DNA from 3 places in the Aeribacillus sp. JST-2 genome. Region 1 is predicted to be linked to each of the others. Evidence: riboswitches for the same ligand, from Rfam matches in the RefSeq annotation. Region 1 holds a riboswitch; each other region holds the start of a gene.
What was found. Region 1 has a riboswitch for thiamine pyrophosphate ahead of thiC (phosphomethylpyrimidine synthase ThiC). Riboswitches for the same ligand answer to the same signal wherever they lie in the genome.
Positions count from the first base shown of each region.

Region 2: linked by a shared signal. The riboswitch ahead of tenI (thiazole tautomerase TenI) and the one ahead of thiC (phosphomethylpyrimidine synthase ThiC) in region 1 are both predicted to bind thiamine pyrophosphate.
Region 3: linked by a shared signal. The riboswitch ahead of AC0KTX_RS10920 (acetylornithine deacetylase) and the one ahead of thiC (phosphomethylpyrimidine synthase ThiC) in region 1 are both predicted to bind thiamine pyrophosphate.

Region 1 is NZ_JBVVUU010000003.1:146,092-154,311, reverse strand. It holds gene AC0KTX_RS03050 (Na/Pi symporter) at 1-532, opposite strand, end outside; gene rpsU (30S ribosomal protein S21) at 718-891, shown strand; gene AC0KTX_RS03040 (GatB/YqeY domain-containing protein) at 906-1,352, shown strand; gene AC0KTX_RS03035 (YkoP family protein) at 1,411-1,965, opposite strand; gene AC0KTX_RS03030 (MGDG synthase family glycosyltransferase) at 2,118-3,224, shown strand; gene thiC (phosphomethylpyrimidine synthase ThiC) at 3,274-5,016, opposite strand; TPP riboswitch at 5,146-5,261, opposite strand; gene AC0KTX_RS03020 (NfeD family protein) at 5,519-6,223, shown strand; gene floA (flotillin-like protein FloA) at 6,242-7,234, shown strand; gene AC0KTX_RS03010 (hypothetical protein) at 7,263-7,676, shown strand; gene yqfC (sporulation protein YqfC) at 7,731-8,015, shown strand; gene yqfD (sporulation protein YqfD) at 8,026-8,220, shown strand, end outside.
Region 2 is NZ_JBVVUU010000005.1:80,077-88,296, forward strand. It holds gene fabI (enoyl-ACP reductase FabI) at 1-560, shown strand, start outside; gene thiD (bifunctional hydroxymethylpyrimidine kinase/phosphomethylpyrimidine kinase) at 736-1,548, opposite strand; gene AC0KTX_RS04470 (ThiF family adenylyltransferase) at 1,563-2,576, opposite strand; gene AC0KTX_RS04475 (thiazole synthase) at 2,573-3,340, opposite strand; gene thiS (sulfur carrier protein ThiS) at 3,347-3,550, opposite strand; gene thiO (glycine oxidase ThiO) at 3,557-4,672, opposite strand; gene tenI (thiazole tautomerase TenI) at 4,659-5,288, opposite strand; TPP riboswitch at 5,345-5,454, opposite strand; gene AC0KTX_RS04495 (monovalent cation:proton antiporter family protein) at 5,513-7,363, opposite strand; gene mgtE (magnesium transporter) at 7,392-8,220, opposite strand, start outside.
Region 3 is NZ_JBVVUU010000019.1:33,976-42,195, forward strand. It holds gene AC0KTX_RS10905 (TlpA family protein disulfide reductase) at 1-131, shown strand, start outside; gene AC0KTX_RS10910 (YhgE/Pip family protein) at 573-2,834, shown strand; gene AC0KTX_RS10915 (hypothetical protein) at 3,431-4,090, shown strand; TPP riboswitch at 4,157-4,257, shown strand; gene AC0KTX_RS10920 (acetylornithine deacetylase) at 4,382-5,647, shown strand; gene tenA (thiaminase II) at 5,680-6,357, shown strand; gene tenA (thiaminase II) at 6,375-7,055, shown strand; gene AC0KTX_RS10935 (ECF transporter S component) at 7,071-7,646, shown strand; gene AC0KTX_RS10940 (ABC transporter ATP-binding protein) at 7,658-8,220, shown strand, end outside.

The DNA of each region.
Region 1 (8,220 bases):
CCAGTATCGCTAACAAAAGATGGTGTTGAAACTCCGTAAGAAAACGGCTGGCCATCAGCGAATGGGATAACGGAGAAGCAAGCTTTTCAAACCCGTTTAAAGATAAAAAAATACAAGCCATTCCGAAAAGAGAACATCCAATTGAAAAAAGGAACGATTTGCGGAATAACATAAGACAAAAACTAATCGCAATCCACCATCCTAAATCATCATCTATATTCACAGCGAGGAATTCAGTTGTAAATGTCGTTCCGATATTGGAGCCTAAGATGATTCCAACCGCATCTTTAAACGTTAGCAGACCTGCTGATACAAAGCTGATGGTAATGATCATAACCAATGAACTGCTGTGAACGAGAGCTGTGGCAGCTATTCCAGTAAAAAAAGCCTTTATTGGAGCATTCGTGCAGCGGTAAATCCATTTTTCCAACTTTTTGCCCGACAGTTGTTGAAACCCGTATTTCATGATTGTCAAGCCGAATAAAAACAACACAAGGCAGGCAATAAATAAAGACAACAGCTTAATCCCCATAAAAAAACACCTCATCTACAGTGTATGGACAAGGCGGGAAAATAAGACCAATTTATCAGCTGCCTGCTTTAAGCAAGATCAACGTATGAACGTTGACCAATCGAACCGATTATATTATACTATGTTAGTAATGTCTCTTTTCAAAAGAGGCATCGATTTGGTTTTGTTCGGAGGGAGGGAAAAAAATGTCTAAAACGATCGTACGAAAAAACGAATCGCTTGAAGATGCTCTTCGCCGCTTCAGACGTCAAGTATCAAAAACTGGTACTTTACAGGAATATAGAAAGCGCGAATTTTATGAAAAACCAAGCGTAAGACGCAAAAAGAAGTCTGAAGCTGCAAGAAAACGCAAATATTAAAAGAGGGTGTATGTATGAGTCTTCTTGAGCGTTTGAATCAAGATATGAAACAAGCGATGAAAAATAAAGAGAAAGACCGCCTCTCTGTTATTCGCATGATTAAAGCATCATTGCAAAATGAATCGATTAAACTCGGCAAAAGCGAATTGACGGAAGAAGAGGAATTGACCGTTCTTTCTCGAGAGTTAAAGCAACGGAAAGACTCCCTCCAAGAGTTTGAAAATGCAGGTCGTTCAGATTTAGTCGAAAAAGCAAAAGCAGAAATTGAAGTATTATCGGAATATATGCCTGAGCAATTATCAGAAGAAGAATTATTGGAAATCATCAAGACGACGATAGCAGAAGTCAATGCAGCGTCAAAAGCTGATATGGGTAAAGTTATGGGAGCCGTCATGCCGAAAGTCAAAGGGAAAGCCGACGGTTCAGTCGTCAATAAATTAGTGAAAGATTTGCTTTCATGAATACAAAGCTTGCCGTAAAGACGGTAAGCTTTTTTGGCATATAGAGGACAAAGGCTTTCTATCCATATAATTTGAGCAGTTTTTCTTTTGACATGATTAAATATTTCGGAGACTTTTTCAAACTTTCAAGGCGAAACTGAATAATCAAATACATAGGAGCAAATGTTAATTGTTTAAACCACTTATAAACGGAATTTTTAATATCGAACTTTTCAAACCCCAATCGTTCCGAACCTTTATTTAAAATCGTAATTCCGATAATTCCTTTTATATTTCCAAATTCTTTATGATCCCGCAAATATTTTACAATGTTAGGCAAATCCTTTTGAACCTTGTTGTAAATGTATCTCCCTTTCTTAATTTCACTTTCCAATCGATTCAGTTCTTTCAACAAGCAGACGTTATGAAGATGAATTTTTAAGAGAAGATCATTTTTTTTGATGATTGTGCCATCCGAAAGAAGAATTTCCCTTCCCTTATATTTTGTTAATCGAACTCGGAAAATGCTGCGGTTATGATCTTTATCTTTGACATATTCAAGCCGCGTACAAAGGTAATAAATAGGATCCAATAGACTCCAAAATACAAAAAAACAATAACTTAGCCTCCCCATTTGCACCACCCTTCTCTTTTGAAACTCCTTACAATTTAAGTTTTCAGCATAAAATTGCTTTTATTTATAGAAAAAAAAGGATTTTTACCGAATAGCTGCTGAAAAATAACAAAAACTTTTAAAGAATTCGATCTGTAACATAGGTGAGCGATATGAAAAACGTTTTGTTTCTTCCATTTTTAAATATCCCTTCAGGCCACCATCAAACAGCTGATGCTTTAATGGATGGGTTGCTACAGCTTGACCCAGACATTCATTGCGAAAAAATGGATCTCCTGTCATCAAAATTTGGAAAGATGGAAAGGGTGATTTCTTCCTTTTATTTGCAATGGATTGGCCGGTTTCCTAAATCATATAGCCATATGTACAGCCGGTCTGTGCTTGCTGATCGAAAGTACGCAAAGAGGTTTTTCCATTATGAGGCACTTTTTCTCCGACATTTAAAAAAGATCATTGATGATTTTCATCCGAGAATGATTGTTTGCACACATGCTCTCCCTTCCTACTTGCTTGCCAGGCTGAAAGCATCGTTTCAAATGAACATCCCTGTGATCAATGTGTACACAGACTATTTTATTCATCATCTTTGGGGCAAAAAAGAAATTGACTATCATTTCGTCGCTCATTCATATATGAAGGATTATTTACGGGAAAAAGGGGTCAAAGAAGAGCAAATATTTGTGACAGGCATTCCTGTCCATCCAAAATTTACAAAAGAAGAAGATCGTTTGCGCGGCATGCGTTTTCACTGCGGGTTAATTTCCGGGGGCAGCACAGGCATCGGTTCTTTAGAAATGATTACGGAAAAAATCAGACGTGATGATGACATCCATTATTTTGTGCTTTGCGGCAAAAACAAAAAGCTGTATGAGCGATTAATCAAACAAAACAACCCGAGAATTACCCCGTTATCATATATTTCTTCAAGAGAGCAGATGAACGATTTGTATAATCGCGTCGATTTTATAATGACGAAACCGGGGGGCGCGACAGTCAGCGAATGTTTGTACAAAAAGCTCCCCATTTTTGTGTACCATACTCTTCCGGGGCAGGAAGAAATCAATTTTGAGAAATTAAAAAAATTTGGAATGGTGTTTGATTTTAAACATTGGCAAGAGGAAACAAAAATTTCTCCTTCCATTCTTCGTGTGCTGCATTCCAAACAATTATCAGACTTTTTAACAAAAGTGGAGGAATATCATAAAAGTTTATCTCCTCTCGAACCGGCTGGATTGATCAAACGTTTAATGAAGGAATAGCTCCTGGAAGCCAAATAAGCTTCCAGGAAAAAATTTGTTTGGAAATCAATTATCGATAAAGGGATGATCCGCCCTCTACAAATTCTTTTGCTTTTTGCTTCAAACCTTCCTGAACGATATCAGAATCACTTTGACCGGCCATTTTTCTCAAATTGTGGGAAATTTTCATGGAGCAAAATTTTGGACCGCACATCGAACAAAAATGGGCGATTTTCGCTCCGTCAGCCGGCAAAGTTTCGTCATGGTAATCGCGTGCCCGTTCCGGATCGAGTGAAAGGTTAAATTGGTCGTTCCAGCGAAATTCAAAACGCGCCTTTGACAAAGCATCATCCCTTATTTGGGCGCCTGGATGCCCTTTTGCCAAATCTGCGGCATGGGCTGCAATTTTATAGGCAACAACACCTTGGCGCACATCTTCTTTATTTGGGAGACCTAAATGCTCTTTCGGAGTTACATAACATAGCATGGCCGTTCCGTACCAGCCGATCATTGCTGCTCCAATGGCCGAAGTAATATGATCATAGCCTGGGGCAATATCGGTTGTCAACGGACCGAGGGTATAAAAAGGAGCCCCTTTGCAAATTTCATTTTCCAAATCAACATTTTCCTTAATTTTATGCATTGGAATGTGTCCAGGACCTTCAATCATAACTTGGACATCATGTTTCCAGGCGATTTCCGTCAATTCACCGAGCGTTTTCAATTCGGCAAATTGCGCTTCATCATTGGCATCCCGAATAGATCCAGGACGCAAACCGTCACCTAATGAAACGGCAATATCATATGTTTTTAAAATTTCGCAAATTTCTTCAAAATGGGTGTATAAAAAGTTTTCTTGATGATGCGCGAGACACCACTGCGCCATGATCGAACCGCCGCGGGAAACGATTCCGGTCGTCCGATTGACTGTCAAAGGTATATAATGAAGCAGCACGCCGGCATGGATGGTAAAATAATCGACGCCTTGTTCTGCTTGTTCGATTAATGTGTCGCGGTAGATTTCCCATGTTAACTCTTCAGCAACGCCATTAACTTTTTCGAGCGCTTGGTAAATCGGAACGGTTCCAACCGGTACGGGCGAGTAGCGGATGATAAATTCTCTTGTTGCATGAATATTTTTCCCTGTTGAGAGATCCATGATCGTATCAGCACCCCAGCGAATGGCCCAAAGCATCTTCTCAACTTCTTCTTCGATTGACGATGTTACAGCTGAATTGCCGATGTTGGCATTAATTTTTACATGAAAATTCCGGCCGATGATCATCGGTTCACTTTCCGGGTGATTAATATTGGACGGGATGATGGCCCTGCCGGCGGCAACTTCTTGACGAACAAATTCAGGATCCATGTTTTCACGAATGGCCACAAACTCCATCTCAGGGGTGATGATCCCTTTTTTTGCATAGTGCATTTGTGTAACGACAGCACCTTTTTTGGCTTTGAAAGGCTTTCGATGAAAAGGTGTGGTAATATTTTGATCTTCCTCCTTGCGGAATCCATTATCTTCCGGCTTTACCTGGCGCCCATCATATTCCACAACATCATGACGGTCTAAAATCCACTGTTTGCGCACAGCCGGCAACCCTTTATGAATATCTGCTTGAAAATCAGGATCTGTGTAGGGGCCGCTCGTGTCGTAAACTTTTATAGGTTCATTTTCAAATGTTCCCGCTTCCGTTTTCGTGGGAGTTAATTGAATTTCCCGCATCGGAACGCGAATGTCGGGTCTTGATCCAGTCACATAAATTTTTTTGCTTGCTGGGAACTGCATGTCATCGAAATAATGTTTCATTTTTTCTCCTCCTCCATTTTTTATCTGAAGATGTGCATAGAGAATAGGAGGGGAGATGTTAAAAATAAAAACGGGTTCGCTTTAGCGCAAACCCGATCGATTCAATATAGACAAAGAAGGCAATACAAAAACTCCCGCTACCTACTTCCCTACGCTGGCATCATCCAGATCAGGTTCAAAGGGTTGAAGAACTTTAGACGCGTTCTTCTCTCAGTCCAGCTAATTGGACACCCCTAGTAGATGGTTATAGTGTTTTTTTAAATAATAACATAATGTCAAAATAATGAAAATAGTTTTTTTGTTTCATGGCATTTTTACAGTATCGTTGATTTCTGAAACTTTCTGCACATTTGCTCGTAATAATATTCATCACAACAAGGGAGGGAGAGGCCTGAAGCCAAATAAATTTTTTGCTTTTTGCATTCTGTTTTTCATTCTGTCCTTTGTTTTCCCGTCTTTTTATGAGGTCAAATCCTTCGAAAGGCCTGTTTTTGCCGAAGCGATGGCGGATCGCGACATCGATTTGATGGATGCAAATAACTTGCAGGCAGATGATACGCTTTCTGAAAAAATGGCAAAGTTTCTAACAAACCAATATGTCATTCCGGTTTTATTATCATTTGGGTGTTTAGGGCTCATTTTAGAATTATACCGTCCTGGATTCGGTGCACCCGGCTTCATTGGACTGACCTCGCTGTTTTTGTTTTTTTACGGTCATCATATTGCCGGTCTGGCAGGCTGGGAAACTGTTATGTTGTTTGCGGCTGGAAGTATGCTCCTTCTCCTGGAATTTTTTTTACCCGGAGGGATTACTGGAACGATCGGGTTGATTTTAGTGGTTTTAAGTTTGCTGTTTGCAGCTGAAAACATTGGGCATATGGCCGTTTCCTTGTTGATTGCGGGATCTGTTTCCTTTTTAGCGATATTTATTATGTCAAAGGTGATAGGAAAACGTATGAAGTGGTTTAAAAAAATCATTTTACAAGATTCGACTAGTACGGAAAAAGGCTATGTATCCAATCAAACCCGTACTGATTTAATCGGCAAACAAGGTGTAGCGCTAACTGTATTGCGGCCTTCAGGAACCGTCATGATCGACAATGAACGGCTCGATGTTGTTACTGAAGGCACCTATATTGATCAAGGCAAAAAAGTTTTAGTGGTGAAGGCAGAAGGACCCCGGATTGTTGTCAGGGAAATCAACTAAAAAATAGGAGGTATAGAAATGGATCCTTCCGTTTATCTCATGATGGGTCTTATCGTGATTGCGCTTATTTTCTTGGCGATTTTATTCTCCTTTGTCCCTGTTATGCTTTGGATCTCCGCTCTGGCAGCGGGGGTGAGAATCAGCATTTTTACACTGATTGGCATGAGGCTGCGCAGAGTGATTCCAAGCAGAGTGATCAATCCGCTGATTAAAGCTCATAAAGCCGGTTTAAATGTTACAACAAATCAATTGGAAAGCCACTATTTGGCAGGCGGAAATGTAGATAGGGTTGTCAACGCATTAATCGCTGCCGAAAGGGCAAACATTGAGCTGAGTTTTGAACGCTGCGCCGCCATTGATTTGGCAGGAAGAGACGTGTTGGAAGCGGTTCAAATGAGCGTGAATCCGAAAGTGATTGAGACTCCATTTATTGCCGGTGTTGCCATGGATGGAATAGAAGTAAAAGCAAAGGCGCGCATTACGGTAAGAGCGAACATCGACAGATTGGTCGGCGGTGCAGGAGAAGAAACAATCATTGCCCGTGTTGGTGAAGGGATTGTCAGCACAATCGGTTCATCCGATGACCATAAAAAGGTGCTTGAAAATCCCGATATGATATCCCAAACAGTATTAAATAAGGGCTTGGATTCTGGAACAGCTTTTGAAATTTTATCAATTGACATCGCTGATGTTGATATTGGCAAAAACATTGGCGCCATCTTGCAAACAGACCAAGCGGAAGCAGATAAAAACATTGCGCAAGCTAAAGCAGAAGAGCGCAGGGCGATGGCTGTGGCGAGAGAACAAGAGATGCGCGCACGCGTTGAAGAAATGCGGGCAAAAGTAGTTGAAGCGGAAGCCAAAGTTCCGCTGGCGATGGCCGAAGCTTTAAAATCCGGAAATATCGGAGTGATGGATTATATGAATATGAAAAATATTACTGCTGATACGAACATGCGCAATGCAATCGGAAAAATAACAAAAGACCCTTCCGGAGAAGAAGACGAATGACCGCATAATGGATCAGGGAGGTGCACTGTTGGAATTTTTTGAAAATCCTATTGTTGTTTTAGTTAGTATCGCTGTTCTTTTCACATTGTTCGGAAAACGAAACAAAAAAGAACAACGCCCGGGCAAAAAAAATAAGCGTTCCCAAAAGCAGCCGAAGGATAGACAAACATCCAGCCGGCAAGGAAAACGCAAAATAATCCATCATCCTGTAAGTAAAACAATCATAGAGAAAACAGAAAAAGAATGGAAAAATACGAAAACTTTATATGAAAAAACAGAAAGAAAAGCTGTTCCGACAAGAGAAGTACAGAATGGCAAAATGGTTAAAAGGGACGTTCGCTCTCGTCTTCCGAAAGGCTCTGCCGTAGATGGGATCATATGGAGCGTCATTATCGATGAGCCCCGATCCAGAAAGCCGTATCAAGCGAAATTCAGAAAATAATGGTGTTAATCCCCCCTTCTTTCTCATACATATGAGGATGAGGGGGGTTCTCTTATGGGCAAAAAATGGCATCAGCGCATCAAAAGACTGTTGACAGAAAAAATGCAGCTGCCGGCTGACGTCATGATGGATCTTCCCCGCATTACGATGATCGGAACATTGCACATCTACATAGAAAACCACAGCGGATTGCTGACATTTACAGATAAAGAAATTCGAATTTTGCTAAAACAAGGACAGCTACTCATCAAAGGAAGCAATTTTGTTATGAAAGCCATTTTGCCCGAAGAGCTGCTTGTGGAGGGCAAAATTGACCAAGTCATTTATCTTGATCAGTAGGGGGATAAAAATGCAGAATCGCTCGTTCTATTTTTTTGCCGGAATTGTACAAGTTTTGGCAAAAGGCAGAGATTCCGAACGGATGCTGAATGATTGCCTGCGGCATGGAATGATGGTGTTGGATGTCAAAAGGCTGGATAACGGCACCATTTCATTTTTTATTCGCTTAAAAGATGTACATGCTTTCAGAAAAGCAGTTCGGAAA
Region 2 (8,220 bases), on a different contig from region 1:
AAAGCATTCGCAAAGCATTTGCTGAAATTGGCGAAAAAGTGGGCGTTATTCACGGTATTGTTCATTCGATTGCATTCGCCCATGCAGAAGATTTAAAAGGCGACTTCATCAATACTTCGAGAGAGGGGTTCGCTTTTGCGAATGATACGAGCGCCTATTCGCTCGTTGCAGTTGCAAGGGAAGCAAAACCTTATATGACTGAAGGCGGATCGATTGTGACCATGAGCTATTTGGGAGCGGAACGCGCCGTAGAATCGTATAATGTGATGGGAGTGGCGAAAGCCGCACTTGAAGCGAGCGTCAGATATTTGGCGCTTAATTTAGGCAAATACGGGATTCGCGTAAACGCCCTTTCGGCAGGACCTATTCGAACATTAGCAGCAAAAGGAATTCCGGGATTTAATGAGATTTTAAAATTGATTGAAGAAAAGTCTCCATTAAAGAGAAACGTTACGCAAGAAGAAGTGGGCGACATGACTCTTGCTATGCTCAGCCACCTTTCCCGGGGAGTAACAGGAGAAGTGATATATGTTGATTCAGGTTACAATATTATTGGATAGGCTTTGTAAAAATAAAGGCTTAAAACACTCTTTTTCCTCTTGATATCATTCTTTAAAAGAACGAAACCAAAAATGTTCACAAAGAGAAAGCGTTTCTTTTTCCCATTCGCCGCCAGTTGTAAAAAAACTGTACTCATGCAAGGAAAAAGCCGGAACGTTCAGTCGTTCTGGCTTTTTATTTGCAAGTAGCTTTTTTTCTTTTATATGCCCAATGGTTGGTTGGCCCGTGCCCGCCGCCGATGCCCGGGGCATTTTCCACCGCCAAATGGATGAAATCTTTTGCCGTTTTCACCGAATCAATCACGCTTTTTCCTTTTGCCAGTTCCGCTGTCAGGGCAGCCGAAAAAGTGCATCCTGTTCCATGCGTATGGCGGGTGTTGACATAAGCACCTTTCCATTCATAAAATTCATGTCCATCATACAATAAATCGACGATTTCGTTTCCTGTCGGCTGATGTCCGCCTTTAATAATTACATTTGCCGCACCCATTTGATGAATCCTTTTGGCCGCTTCTTTCCGGTCAGCAAAAGATTGAATTTTCGTTCCCGTGATCACCTCTGCCTCCGGTATATTCGGGGTCACGATATAGGAAAGCGGGATTAAATCATGAATCAGCGCATTGACTGCCGACTGCTCTAAAAGCGGATGCCCGCCTTTTGCGATCATCACCGGATCCACAACAACCTTTTTCCATCCATGTTTTTGAATGGATTGAGCCACTGTTTGAATGACGTCTTCATTAAAAAGCATGCCTGTCTTTACTGCATCAGGAGGCAAATCCTCTCCTATCGCATCTAGCTGTTTCACAATCCCTTCAAGCGGAACCGGGTACACCCCATGAACACCCAACGTGTTTTGTGCGGTAATGGCAGTGATGGCGCTCATGCCAAATACGTCAAGTTCTTGAAAAGTTTTTAAATCTGCCTGAATGCCGGCGCCGCCGCCAGAGTCGGAACCAGCGATTGTCAACGCTTTTGCTATTGTCATCATCATACCTCCGTTTAAGCCCCGATATAACGTTGATAAATCGATTTTGCTTTATCAACCTCTTTCGTGCCGTGAATGAGCGCCCGACCGTCCTGAAAGAGAACGACCCGATGTTGATCAATGTCAAAAGAAATTAAATAATCGTTGCCTTTTAAATTTTTTACAATCGGCTTCAGGCGCTTGACAATCTCAGCAAATGAAATCAATTGGTTTTGCTGCGGGCGAATTTGCACCGTATTTCGTCCGCATAAAACCGCGGTTTTCAGTCCTTGTTCAATTGACAAATAAGGATATGTCGGATGTTTGCCGCAAGAAGGGCAGTCTGCTTTTTTTAATTTTTCTATTTTGACGATAGAATGCTCCCTCGACCAAACATCAAATGAAACAAGCTGTTTGGACATCTCCCCGCTGACCAAATATTTTAACGCATCCGCCACTTGATAAGAAGCAGTCATTTGCACAGCTGGGCTGATGATGCCGACGGTGTCGCATGTCATTCCGTCGGAAGGAATGGCCTGAAGCAAGCATCGCAAACACGGCGTTTCCCCTGGAACAATCGAAGCGGTCATTCCGTAGCTTCTCACGCAAGCTCCGTATATCCATGGGATACGGTGCTTCATCGCCAAATCGTTAATGAGAAAACGAGTTTCGAAATTATCCGTTCCATCAATGATCAGATCAACTTCTCTTAGTCTTTCCTCAAACTGAACGGAAAAATCACCGACAATTGCTTCAATGGAAATATCCGAATTAACGGTTTCTAAATGCTTTTTGGCGGCTACTGCTTTTGGCAGTTTCTGTTTTGCATCTTCTTCTGTAAAAAGCTGCTGCCGACCTAAATTGCTCCAATCAACATAATCCCTGTCAATAATCGTCATTTTGCCTACTCCTGCACGAGCCAGCATTTCGCTGGCGGCGCAGCCTAGCGCACCTGCTCCGACCAAGAAGACATGGCTGTTTAATAAATTTTTTTGACCTTCATCACCAATAGGGGAAAACAATCTTTGACGAGAGTACCGCTCCATTATGTTGTCAGCATTCCTTCCGTTGGGCTGCTGGCAGAAGCATACCGTTTTTTCGGAATCCGGCCAGCTTCATATCCTAGTCTTCCAGCTTCAATCGCCAGTTTCATCGCCCTGGCCATTTTCACCGGGTCTTTAGCGCCTGCAACCGCCGTATTTAATAACACTCCATCGGCTCCCATTTCCATTGCCAATGCACAATCAGCCGGTGAGCCGACACCGGCATCGACAATGACCGGAATGTTCGCTTGCTCAATAATAAATGATAAATTAAGCGGGTTGATGATGCCTTGGCCTGATCCGATCGGGGATGCTCCGGGCATAATCGCATGAACACCCAATTCTTCCAGCTTCTTGGCAAGAACAACGTCATCCGATGTGTACGGAAGAACAATGAATCCTTCTTTAAGCAAGATTTCAGATGCTTTTAATGTCTCGACTGGATCTGGCAGCAGCGTTTTGTCACAACCGATCACTTCTACTTTAATCATATCACATAATCCCGAAGCTTTAGCGAGTTTGGCGATTCTTACCGCTTCCTCTGCCGTTTTCGCCCCGGCTGTATTGGGAAGCAGTGTATATTTCGATAAATCGAGCTGCTCTAAAAAATTTGGCTGCGAAGAGTCAAAAATATTCATTCTTCTAACGGCAAACGTCAAAATTTCCGCTTCAGATACCTCGACCGCTTTTTTTTGGATTTCTAATGACGGATATTTCCCCGTTCCCAGCAGCAATCTTGATTGAAATGTTTTATTTCCTATTTTCAACATATTATATCATCCTCCCCCAACAAAATGGACTATTTCCACTTGATCCCCATCATGGATGCTTTGGGTGCTGTATTGTTCTTTCGAAACAATTTCCCCATTTAATTCCACAACTAAGATGCGGTCTTGCAATTGAAAAGAGGCCAGCAAATCTTGAACATTTTGAATATCGTTTTGCACTTCCATCTGCTGGCCGTTTATGCGGAGCTTCACAGACCATCACCTCCCCTTTGCGCCTGAACAAAGTCTATTTAATGAAAAAGCGTTGAGAAAACGTTGATACTTCTTCGTGTTCAAAATTATATCTTTCATGATTAAACTAGTGATCGGTGCGAGCAAAATGCCGTTCCGATAATGACCGGTGGCAAAATAGATTCCGTTATATTCGGGGTGCTCACCAAAATACGGCCAGCTGTCTTCTGTTTGCGGCCGCAGCGATGACCACGCATCAACGATCGGCTCATCCCCTATGGACGGAATAAGCTTTTGCACTTTCGTCATCAATCCAGAAATTCCTTTCACAGTTGGATTTGCATCCCAATCATTTTCATATGATGTCGCTCCGATAATGACCTTTCCGTCCTTTTTCGGAACAATGTAGCAGTGATCGTAAAACAAGGTTTTCTTGATGATAATCTTTTTCGGTTTGACGGCAAAACATTCCCCTTTCACCGGCTTCATTGGATTGTTTAATCCCAATTGTTCAAAAAAAATACCGCTCCATACCCCGCTTGCCACGATAACTTTATTGGATAAAAATGATCCAGAAGGAGTGGAAATCTTGTATCCGCCGGCTTCTTTTTTTATTTCAATGACAGGACATTGTTCAAAAACTTTCGCACCAAATTTTTGAGCGCCTTTCAGAAAGGCATGGCAAACAGACGATCCTTTCACTTGACCGTCGCCCTTCAGCCAAAGAGCGCCTTTGATTGATTTTGATAAACTTGGTTCATTCTCGAAAGCATATTCTCGGGGATGAAATTCAAACTCCACATTTGTCTCAGCCAGTTTTTGTAATTCAACCGCTTCTTCCTCCGTGAAAGCCAAGCGGTACATGCCTTCATTGATAAGTTCAATGTCAATGCCGGTTTGCTCCATTAATTCTGCTGAAAGAGTTTCATATAAATTTCGGCTTTCTAAACACAATTCATAAAAAATATCTCTTTCTTCATTTTCTGAATGTGCGCCAAGCATTCCGGCTGCAGCAGACGTTGCTTTTCCGCCGATGGTTCCCCCTTCAAAAACGGCGACTTTTAACCCTTCCTTCGCCAGTTGGTAAGCTATTCCTTGCCCGATGATTCCTCCGCCGACAATACCGACATCAAAAGCCTTCACTTGCTTTCTCTCCTCTCCTCAGCAGCTTGGCGGCATTTTCAGGATCGCTGCTAGAAAAAATGTATGACATGACAGCCGCTCCAGCCGCTCTTTGTTCTAACACTTGCTTAATATTCCCCGGCTCAATTCCTCCGATTGCAATGACCGGTATTTTGACGCATTCGGTAATTTTCCTTAGCACATCAACTCCCTTCGGAGCCTTTCCCTTTTTGCAGTTCGTTTGGAAGATGTGCCCGAACATGATATAATCGGCTCCATCTTTCTCAGCTGTTACCGCCTCTTCCAATGAATGAACACTCACTCCTGTTCTGATGTCCGGAAAAGCACCTTTGACTTTTTGAACGGGGATCCCGCGCCCCGGAAGATGCACATTGCGGATGCCCGTCACTAGGGCTACATCGAGCCTGTCATTGATCACAAGCTTTTGATTGGGAAATCCGCTTTTTATCAGGAGCTCGATCAGGCGGATGATCTCACCCGCTTTTTTTTCTTTTTCACGAATATGTACATAATCAACAGAAGCGGAAATAGATAAAATTATATCGGCAAGTTGTTCAACCGATTTTGAACCATCAGTCACTGCATGGAGCTCCAATGCATTCATTCCTTTCCACATAAAAAACCACTTTCCTTATTGGAAAGTGGCGGCGGGATTGTTTTGACACTTGTTCATTTTTCCCTCTTCCACTTCCCTACGCTGGCATCACCCAGATCAGGTTCAAAGGGTCTTAAAGTCTGCACTTTAATCTCAGCCTTTCAACAAGGCTCCCCTAGTGGATCATTGGTAATGATTTTATTTTCATAGTTTCATGTTATCATAAGATGTTTTCTTTTAAAAGATTATTCACCAAATTGTAATTCCTGCTTCAACTCGTTCACATATTCGCGCGATCCGGTTACAATCAGCCGATCCCCGGTTTTCAGCTCCGTATCGCCATGAGGGACGATGGAATCTTTGCCGCGGAAAATACGGACGAAAATACAATCGCCTATGAACGGGAAATGACGGATTTTTGTTCCATCATACTTATAGTTGTTCATGTTGATTTGATAAAGGATGGAATCATTGTCCGTCAATATTTTCATTATACTTGGCGTTTCGATTAAGGCTCTAAGGAGCGTTTTTGTCGACAGCATGACAGAGAATACATCAATGTCTTTTTCCTTCAACGCTTCATCCAATTCAGGAGAAGAAACACTGGCGATGACCCGTTTGACGCCGTATTCTTTGGCAAATGCTGCTATTTCTGCATTTCTTTTTTCTTTGCCAGTCGCTACGACAAGAATATCTGCATCAAATACCTTGCGGGCCTCTAAAGTTTCTAAGCGGTAGTCTTCCAATTCTTCAATTTTAAAAAGCGATTGAGCTATCACCTTATCAATTTTATCTTGCTGTGTATGATAGACCGTTGTTTCATATAAATGTTTATCTAATTCCCTTGTGACAGGCAGTGTCATTTGATTGGCGCCGATAAACGCCACTTTCAGCTTTGGCTGCTCAGCAAGCTTCTTAGGGAAAAGTTTTTGAAAACCGATCGGATAAACGATGCTTGTCAAAACCGCTACTAAAATTAATGCATCGGCCATTCCATCATTGATGATGCCGATTTTCACCCCGATTTCGGCAGCGGCAATCACGAGCGATAAAGTGGACGTTAACAAAAAGGCCGAAGCGACCGTTGTTTTCGTGTCATACCAATTTCTCAAAATAAACACCGGCAGGATTTTTGAAATAAATAATGCTAAAAAAAGCAAAGGGATTAAAATCAATAATTGCGGGTCTTTGATCAGTTCCCATAGGTTTAAATCGACACCGATCATAACAAAAAAGATCGGAATCAAAAAACCGTAGCCAAAGGAATCAAGTTTTTGCACCATATCTGGATTTGGCGAGAGAAGGGAAACAAGCACTCCGGCGAGAAAAGCTCCTAAAATATTCTCGGCTCCGAGTGTTTCGGAAAGACCGACAAGAACAAGGATGAGCGTAAAAACGGCTCTTGTTCCTATTTGAATGGTTCCTTTCGACATGGTTTCAATAAAGGAGCGGCTTTTGAATCGTTTGCCGATAAAAAATAAAACGACCCCTGCCGCAAACAAAAGAAGCAATAGCCAAGTCCTGTTTTCACCGCCGCTGTTTAAGGAAACAAACACCGCCAGCAAAATCATCGTGGCTAAGTCAGCAATAACGGCAACAAGCAAAATAATCTGGCCGATGTTTGATTTCATAATTTGCGCATCTTTTAATGTTGGAACAACAACACCTAGAGAAATCGTTGAAATCACGAGGGTCATATAGAAAGCGTTTTGAATGAAACCAAGCCACATAAACAAGTAGGACAAAAGCAATGAAACAATAAAGATGCCTGCAAAGATGACGGACGCAGCGAAAAATGTGTTGGGAGCGTCCTTCCCGTTTGCCAGTTTTTCTTTTTGCTTTCCTTTCGCAAAAACGGAAAAATCGATTTCAAGCCCGCTTAAAAACATGAGGAAAATAAACCCCAGAGTCGAAAGAGTAGCAAGCCATACATCTTGTTCAACAAGATTTAACCCGCTTTTTCCAATGATTAATCCCATTATAATTTCGGCCACAACAACAGGTATAAACGAAAGCCTGAAACGGTGCAGCAAAATCGGCGTCAAAAAAGCTGCTACAAGAACAATGACTAATGAAGTTACAGCATGGTTCTCCAAATCATCCGCCTCCTTTTTTCAAATGCTATCATAAATAATTCATGAACATAGTTGCCATTCCAAAGTAGATGAGGATACTAATCATATCGTTGATTGTCGTAATAAATGGACCAGAGGCCACGGCAGGATCAATATGCAGCCGGTGCATAATAAGAGGAATCAACGCCCCCGCAATCGTTGCAACAGTTAATGTGGCCAAAATAGAAATGCCGACTAACAATCCAAGAAATAACTCCTGCTTCCAAACGAAAATAATCAGTGCCACAACAACTCCGCAAACCGTTCCTGTAATAACGCCTGTGCCTGCTTCTTTCAACACGATTTTCCAAACCTTCTCAGAGGCGCCGTCTTCTGTCGCCAGTCTTCTGACTGCGACCGCTAAACTTTGCGTTCCTGTATTCCCGGCCATCCCCGCTATTAAAGGAATAAATAGCGCTAAAGCAGCCACTTTGTTCAGCGTTTCTTCAAATCGGCCAATTAAACTGGCTGTCAACATCCCCAAAAAGAGCAAAATGATGAGCCATGGCAGCCGTTTCCTTGCGGCCGAAATAGAGTTGTAATCGTAAGAATCGACATCGGAAACCGCAGCCAGTTTTGAATAGTCATCAGAAGCTTCTTCATCAAGTACATCAATGATATCATCAACTGTCACGATGCCGAGAAGATGGTTTTGAAAATCGACAACGGGAAGAGCTAAAAAATTGTAATCCTTCATTTTTCGTGCGGCTTCTTCCTGATCATCGCCTACAGAGACGGAATAAACATTCTTTTTCATGATATCGGCAATTATCGTCTCATCTTCATGCACAATTAAATCTCTTAGTGAGAGAACTCCGGCCAGATGCTTTTCTTCATCC
Region 3 (8,220 bases), on a different contig from region 1:
AATATGTACCTGCTTACTATGTTTTTGATAAAAATGGTGTGCTGCGCCACTTCCAAGCGGGTGGAAGCGGGATGAAAATGCTTGAAAAGCGGGTAAACCGCGTTTTAGCTGAATCTGAAAATGCTGAGTAAAAACCATCTGCAATGTGCAGGTGGTTTTTTTGGGAACAGAAGAGCAATAGAGCGATTGGGGGGCTTTCATTCGACCTCTAGAAAGCTTTGGAGTTCTAACCGGACGCTTAATTGTGCACCCGGTTTTTTTATTGTTTGACAACAGGAAAAGAAACTGATAAACTGAATTCAGATCAACTGACCAAAAAACTGTTTTGGTCATATAGTTAAATTTGTTGCTTGTTAGGTAGCGGACAAGGAAAAAGAGTAAATTGTACTGCACCCTTTTTTATATTTGCCAAAAAGCGTAACTTACCTATTTTGAATGAAACTTGACAAAGAGGAATTTCTAAATCGGTTTAAAAAATGCTTGTTGGATTGTCAGCAGGATAATCCTTTTTTCATCCAAAAGATTGACCGATTGAGGAAAATAGTCAATGGTTTTGAGGAGGATGGAGAAACATGCCGCTTCTTTTGAAAGAATGGTTGAGCATTATAAAAAATAAAAAACTGGCTATCGCTTTAGCAGCTCTTTTATTTATTCCCATTCTTTATTCCGGTGTTTATTTATATGCTTTTTGGGATCCGTATGGGAAGCTGGACAATCTCCCAGTTGCAGTCGTTAATCATGATCAAGGTGCTGAATACGAAGGGAAAACATTGCACATAGGCGATGATTTTGTTGAAAATTTAAAAACGAACGATGAATTTGACTGGCATTTCGTAAGCGGAAAGGAGGCGCAAAAAGGGTTAAAGAATCGCCAATATTACATGGCGATTGAAATACCGGAAAATTTTTCTGAAAACGCGACAACTTTGCTTGAAGATGAAAAACGTCCTTTAAAGCTATCGTATTGGACGAATGAAGGTTATAACTATTTATCAAGTAAAATCAATGAGACCGCCATTCAAAAAATAAAAGAAGAGATCGGCAATGAAATAAGTGAAACATATGCGGAATCGATGTTTGCCAATATGAAAAATCTATCTGATGGCTTGCAGGAAGCAAGTAATGGAGCTGCAAAAATACATGATGGGGCAAACAAAATTCACGATGGTTCGGCCCAATTAAAAGAAAAATTAAAATTATTATCTCAAGGAGCTTTAACATTTTCAACAAGTGCCAGCAAAGCTGCAGATGGCGGCCAGCAGCTTGCTCTTGGTGCAACAAATCTTAGCAATGGACTTTCCCGATTGCAGGCGGGAGGAGATCAATTGCTTGAAGGCGCCGACAAAGCAAAAGCTGGGACGGCTCAATTGCAAAATGGGCTGAAACAGTCGCTTGAAGGAAGCAAGGCATTAAAAGAAAACTCGGCTAAACTTACAGAAGGAACAGACCAACTTTATTCGGAAACAACCAACATGGTAAATCGTTTATCACAAATGGCACAAGGGATGAACAAGGCGTCGGAAGGAAGCAAACAATTGTCGGCCGGATTGGAAAAACTGGATCAAGAGGTCGGACAGCTTCAATCCTTCCTTGTTCAACTGCAAAATCTTCCGCCGGACGTTCAGCGGCAGCTCGGCGTTGATGGAGGGGAATGGAAAAAATTACAAAACTCCGTTCACCAGTTAGCGGAAGGAAGCAAACAGCTGTCGCAAAATATGGAAACATTATCGAATGGCGCTGCTGCACTTTCAGAAAGAGGAAAAGAACTTCCAAACGCATTAAAAACATTGCAAAGCGGCCAGTTGGAATTAACCAATGGTTTAGCGACTTTCGCTAGCGGCCAACAACAGCTTTTAAATGGTGCAGCTGAAATATATGATGGCCAAGTTCAGCTGTCACAGGGTTTGAAAACTTTTTCTGAAAAACTAGGTGAAGCAAATAGCGGAGCAGCTAAACTTGCCAGCGGCAGCAAAGAGCTTGCCAGCGGTTTAATGCAATTGGACGGAGGTTCCTCAAGTCTCCAGAAAGGCGCAGCAAAAATAGCTGAAGGTGCAGAAAGTCTTGATGAAGGGACGAAAGATTTAGCTTCAGGTACAGGAGAGATGTCGGAAAAATTGGCAGAAGCGGCCGACAAAACAAAAGGTGTAAATGGGAATGACCAAACTTATGAAATGATGGCAAGTCCGGTAAAGACGGATGAGCATAAGATAGATTATGTGCCGAATTATGGCACGGGTTTTGCCCCTTACTTTTTATCTTTAGGGTTGTGGGTTGGAGCGCTGATGCTGACGATCATTTATCCTCTGCGAAAGCCGGCTGATCAGCCAAAATCCGCATTCTCTTGGTTTGTCAGCAAATTCGCAACTTTATTTTTCATAGCTGCATTGCAAGCCGTGATTGCCGATTCTATTTTGCTATTTGGTTTAGGACTTAAAGTTGAAAGCTTGCCTGCATTTTATCTATTTTCTGTTTTGACAAGCATTACATTCATGGCCATCATTCAATTTTTAACAACCTCCATGGCCGATCCGGGAAGATTTATTGCGGTCATTTTGCTGATTTTGCAACTAGTTTCCAGCGGTGGGACGTATCCGATTGAACTTGTTCCCGATTTCTTTCAACAGATCGGAAAATGGCTGCCGATGACGCATTCGGTTTCCGGATTTAAGGCCGTGATTTCAACGGGTGATATGCCTTATTTACGAAACGAAGCGCTAATCTTAGCAATCTTTTTCACTTTGTTTTTGCTCCTTTTAGTTGTTCTTTTTATAGCTTTGTTCCATAAACAATTTGCACAACATAACGATTCCACAGCTTCCGGGGCTGTCCGATAAGTTCCTAAAACGAAGCCAGAGAGAAAAACAACTCGTTTTTCTCCACTGGCTTTTGTATTTTTTCGATTTTTTCTGAAAATATAGGAGCTCCAAAAAGTCAGTATCTTTTTGGACAGCCACAATTAAAAAAGGATTAGAGTAGTTTCCTTTATCCTTTTTGATTTTTTCTGTAAATTGCAGCAGATATTGCAGTTAAAAGAACAATTATAAATCCAATGACTAATACTGAATTTTTTATAGTGTCGTCTTTAATCGTGAAGCAGCTAACAGAGATTACATTTAAAACCCAAGAATGCTGTTATATCAACATTCTCTTTTTTTATTTGCGAACAATAAACATCTAAAATGGACTTTTTTTTGATCGTTCCGGGGAAGAGGCCAAAAAATCACTGTTTTCGATGCCCTAAGAAATGTTTCCCGGAAAAATGAAGCGCTGTTTCTTTCAGCGAAGACTTTTCATTTTTGATTTTCGCAAAAATGGCTTACAGATTTTCAATTTTTGCTAATATAAAAACATGTTTTTCTTCTCGAATTTTTGATCCATATTCGCTATAATTAAATTTGCTTTATTTTGAAAGAGAAGGAGATTGGGAAGGTTGACAAAGCAGCCGACAAATCTTGTGATAACCTTATTGAAAGTGCTCATTGCAGTGGTTGTTGTATTGGTTCTTTTTTATTTCATCGCCTTTAATGATGTCCTAGTCCGTTTTTTAACCTTGCTAATGAACGGATGTTTAGTCGTTCTCGTATTTCTTTTGTATCGAAAAATGGATCGGATTGGACCGGTCAATAAAGAGGGGAAAAAGGAGTTTGTTCAAAGCGATTGGATCAACGAGACGGAAATGATGAAAAAAGAACAGCAGTTAAATAAATTGGAGCTAGATAAAACACAATTATTGGAGGAGCTTTTGACGAGAGCGAATATCGGTGAAGAAGAAAAACAAATGTACCGACTTCGAATTCGCGAAAAGGAGAATGAAGCTTCCAAGTTGAAACAAGAGCTTGTGCTTATGAAAGACAGAGTTGCTCACTTGTTGTTGAAAAGAGATCCGGAGATGGAACGAATTGTTCAGATCCTCGGGGCAGAATTTATTTTAAACAGTTCGTTTGACGAACTCAACCAGAAGTTTCAACAGGTGCACATACAACTGTCTGATGAGGCGATCCGCCATTTGCAAAGAGAGAATTATATTGATGAACATCTCCAGTTTACGAGGATCGGCTATCGAGAACTGCTCAAGACGGCTAAAAGATGACGCAACCAGCTTGTCATTTTGCAAACGATATGATTTAATGTAATAAAATCAAAATTTCATAGAATTATCAACCACTAGGGGAGCCGAAAGGCTGAGAAAGGCGTGTGCCTTGACCCTTTGAACCTGATCTAGATCATACTAGCGTAGGGAAGTGGTGCAGTAATATCGAAACCTGTCTATGGGTTTTGTATATACTTGCCCGTTCCCTTATATTGGGAACGGGCTTTTTGCATTACAAGGCTGGTTGGCAAACCATTTTTCAAAACAAAATGTTAAGAAAGGGGAGACAACGTGTTACAAACGTTATTTCAGCAAATTGATGAAAGGGAAGAAGAACTTCTGAATCTTCTAAAAACACTCGTATCGTTTGAAACGCCGAGCCCTCCGGCAAGAAATGCAAAAGAGGCTCAAAAGTATGTCGCCTCATATTTGGAAGACATCGGCTTTTCCATTGATCAATGGGATTTATATGAACAAGATCCAGTCGTAGTAGGAACGAAAAAAGGAAAAGATCCAGAAAATTACCACAGTTTAATTATTAACGGGCATATTGATGTCGCTTCAATCGAAGAGGGAGAAGAATGGTTAACGCCTCCTTTTGAGGCAACGGTTAAAGGGGATTACATATACGGACGCGGTGTAGCGGATATGAAAGGGGGAATGGCTGCCAGTCTGTTTGCATTAAAGCTGCTGCAAGAAAACGGTATTGAGCCGGGAGGGGATATCATTTTTCAGTCCGTTGTCGGAGAAGAAGTAGGCGAAGCAGGAACAAAATCGTGCTGCGACCGGGGATATCGAGCTGATTTTGCCATCGTTGTCGATTCAAGCAACTGTGAAATACAAGGGCAAGGCGGGGTGATCACGGGCTGGATTACGATTGAAAGCCCCGAGACATTTCACGATGGCACGAGAAGACAAATGATTCATGCCGGCGGGAAGCTTTTTGGGGCAAGCGCGATTGAAAAAATGATGAAAATTATTGAAGGACTGCGAGAGCTTGAACAGCATTGGGCAGTGATGAAAACGAGCAAAGGCTTTCCGCCTGGTTCTGCCACAATTAATCCTGCAGTGATTGAAGGTGGAAGGCACGCCGCTTTTGTGGCCGATAAATGTTCCCTTTGGATTACCGTTCATTATTACCCGGAAGAGCATTATGTAGAGGTGATCCGGGAAATTGAAGAACATATCCATCATGTTGCAATGGCTGATCCATGGCTTCGGAAATATCCTCCGAAATTTAAATGGGGCGGCACATCGATGATTGAAGATCGAGGAGAAATTTTCCCAGCTTTTTCATATGACGAACATTCACTCGGAGTGAAAACATTACAAAAAGCACATAAACTGGCATTTAATGAGGAAGCAAAGCTGACGATGTCCCCTACTGTGACAGACGGCGGCTGGCTGAGTGAAGCGGGAATTCCCGTCGTTTTATATGGACCGGGCACGCTTGAAGATGCACACTCGGTGAATGAAAAGCTGTCCATCCCCCAATTAAAAACATTTACAAAATCGCTGATCGCGTTTTTATTTGATTGGTATCAGAAAAAACGATGACAATTACAAAAGCTGCGAAAGGGGTAATTCAAATGTTTACAGACCGATTGTATAAAACTGCAAAACCGATTTGGGAAGCGAGTTACCATCATCCGTTTGTTCAAGGAATCGGCAATGGGACGCTGGATATCGACAAATTTCGCTTTTTTATGGAGCAGGATTATCTTTATTTAATCGAATACTGCCGCCTGTTTGCCCTTGGAAGCTTAAAGGCTCACAATCTTCAAACAATGACAGTTTTTGCTGATCTTCTACATTCGACGTTAAAAGTGGAAATGGATTTGCATCGTCAATACGCTGAAAGAATAGGAATAGAGAAGGAAAAATTAGAACAAGTTCAGCCTGCTGCTACAACCGTTGCATATACGAGCTATATGTTAAATGTGTCGCAGCGAGGATCATTGGCAGAACTGGTTGCCGCAGTCCTTCCATGTACATGGAGCTATTATGAAATCGGCACACGCTTACATGAGATTCCTGGTGCCAGTGAACATGAGTTTTACGGCGAGTGGGTAAAAATGTACGCATCAACAGAATTCGGTGAATTGGCAAAATGGCTGAAAGATTTAATGAATGAGCTTGCAGAAGGAAAACGGGAAGAAGAATTGAAATGGCTGGAAGATATTTTTGTCACAACGAGCAAATACGAATATATGTTTTGGGAAATGTCTGAACGAAAAGAAATGTGGCCAATCGAAATCAATTCTTAATATAGGAGAGAATGAACATGAAATTTACTGAAAAAATTCGAACAAAAGCAGATCCGATATGGCAGGCCAGCTTCGATCATCCATTTGTAAAAGGTATTGCTGATGGGAGTTTGCCGCTTGAATGTTTTCGTTATTACGTTTTACAAGATTCGTATTATTTAAGCCATTTTGCAAAAGTGCAATCGTATGGAGCGGCAAAAGCAAACGATTTATATACGACATCGCGAATGGCTCAGCATGCACAAGGAACATTTGAAGCGGAATTATCTCTTCATGAAACATTTGCCAAACAGCTGGGAATCACAGAGGAGGAGAAGGCGAATTTTAAGCCGGCCCCAACGGCGTACGCCTATACTTCCCATTTATATCGCGCGGCGATCAACGGTCACTTAGGCGATATTATTGCTGCAATACTTCCGTGCTATTGGCTATATTACGAAATTGGCGAAAAATTAAAAGATGCGAAGCCAAAAGAACCGATTTATCAACAATGGATTGCGGCTTATGGGGGCGATTGGTTTAAGCAGCTTGTCGAAGAACAAATTGACAGGCTGGATGAAATCGCACAACAAACGATAGAAGCCGATCTAAAAAGAATGGAAGAGCATTTTATCATCAGCAGTCAATATGAATTAGCGTTTTGGGAAATGGCTTACCGTTTAGAAAAATGGGAAGTGGAACCAAAAATCAGTCAATAAAGGAGTTTGATCATAATGAAAGGATTAAAACTGACAGACATTCTAGTAACAATTGTTATTTCGATCGTTTTTGGAATTGTTTATAAACTATGGGGACCGCTTTACTATGCGGTCAAGCCGATCGGGCTGCATGTCGACCAGCTCATATACGGTATGTGGTTTATTGCTGCGACGGTCGCCTTTCTAATTATTCGCAAGCCTGGAGTAGCGCTGATAGCGGAAACAGCAGCGGCATCTGCAGAATTTATAACCGGATCTGAATTCGGCATAGAGGTTCTTCTTTACGGAATCGTCCAAGGACTATTTGCAGAGATCATTTTTGCGATTTTTCGATATAAAAAGTTTAATATCGGTGTTGTCATGCTGGCTGCAGCCGCTTCAGCAGCTGGTTCGCTAATTATGGATCTTTATAAAGGCTATATAGATGACTTAGTATTTTGGAACTTGCTATTATTCATTGGAGCTCGATTGATTGGCTCAATCATTATTGCCGGCGCGTTTGCCTATTATCTAGTGAAATCTTTGGAAGCAACAGGAGTGACTAATTTAGTAAGACCTGCGTCGCATGAAGATTATGACGCACTGAACTAGAGGTGGCAAACATGGATCTAGTATGCGAAGTGAAAAATTTACGATTAAAATATCCTGGAGAGGAATCCTTGCTTTTTAAGGATGTATCCTCTTCTTTCTATAAGGGAGAAAAAGTCTTGCTTCTTGGTCCTTCCGGCTGTGGGAAATCGACGTTTTTGCAGGTGCTAAGCGGTTTAATTCCAAAATCTATTGAAGTGCCGATGAAAGCAGAAAAAATCTTGACTCCGTCATCTTGGGGATATGTGTTTCAAGATCCTGACACGCAATTTTGCATGCCGTATGTAGATGAAGAAATGGCTTTTGTTTTGGAAAATTTGCAAGTGCAAAGAGAACAAATGCATGAAAAAATGCGAGTTTACCTGGAAATGGTCGGCCTTCATTTTGATGATCTTCATATCAGTATTCAATCATTATCAGGCGGCATGAAGCAACGGCTGGCGATCGCCACTGTTTTAGCATTGCATCCAGACGTGTTATTTTTGGACGAGCCGACTGCAATGCTGGATCCGGAAGGGACAAAAGCGGTATGGGACACGATGAAACAAGCAGCTCAAGATAAAACAGTTATCATCGT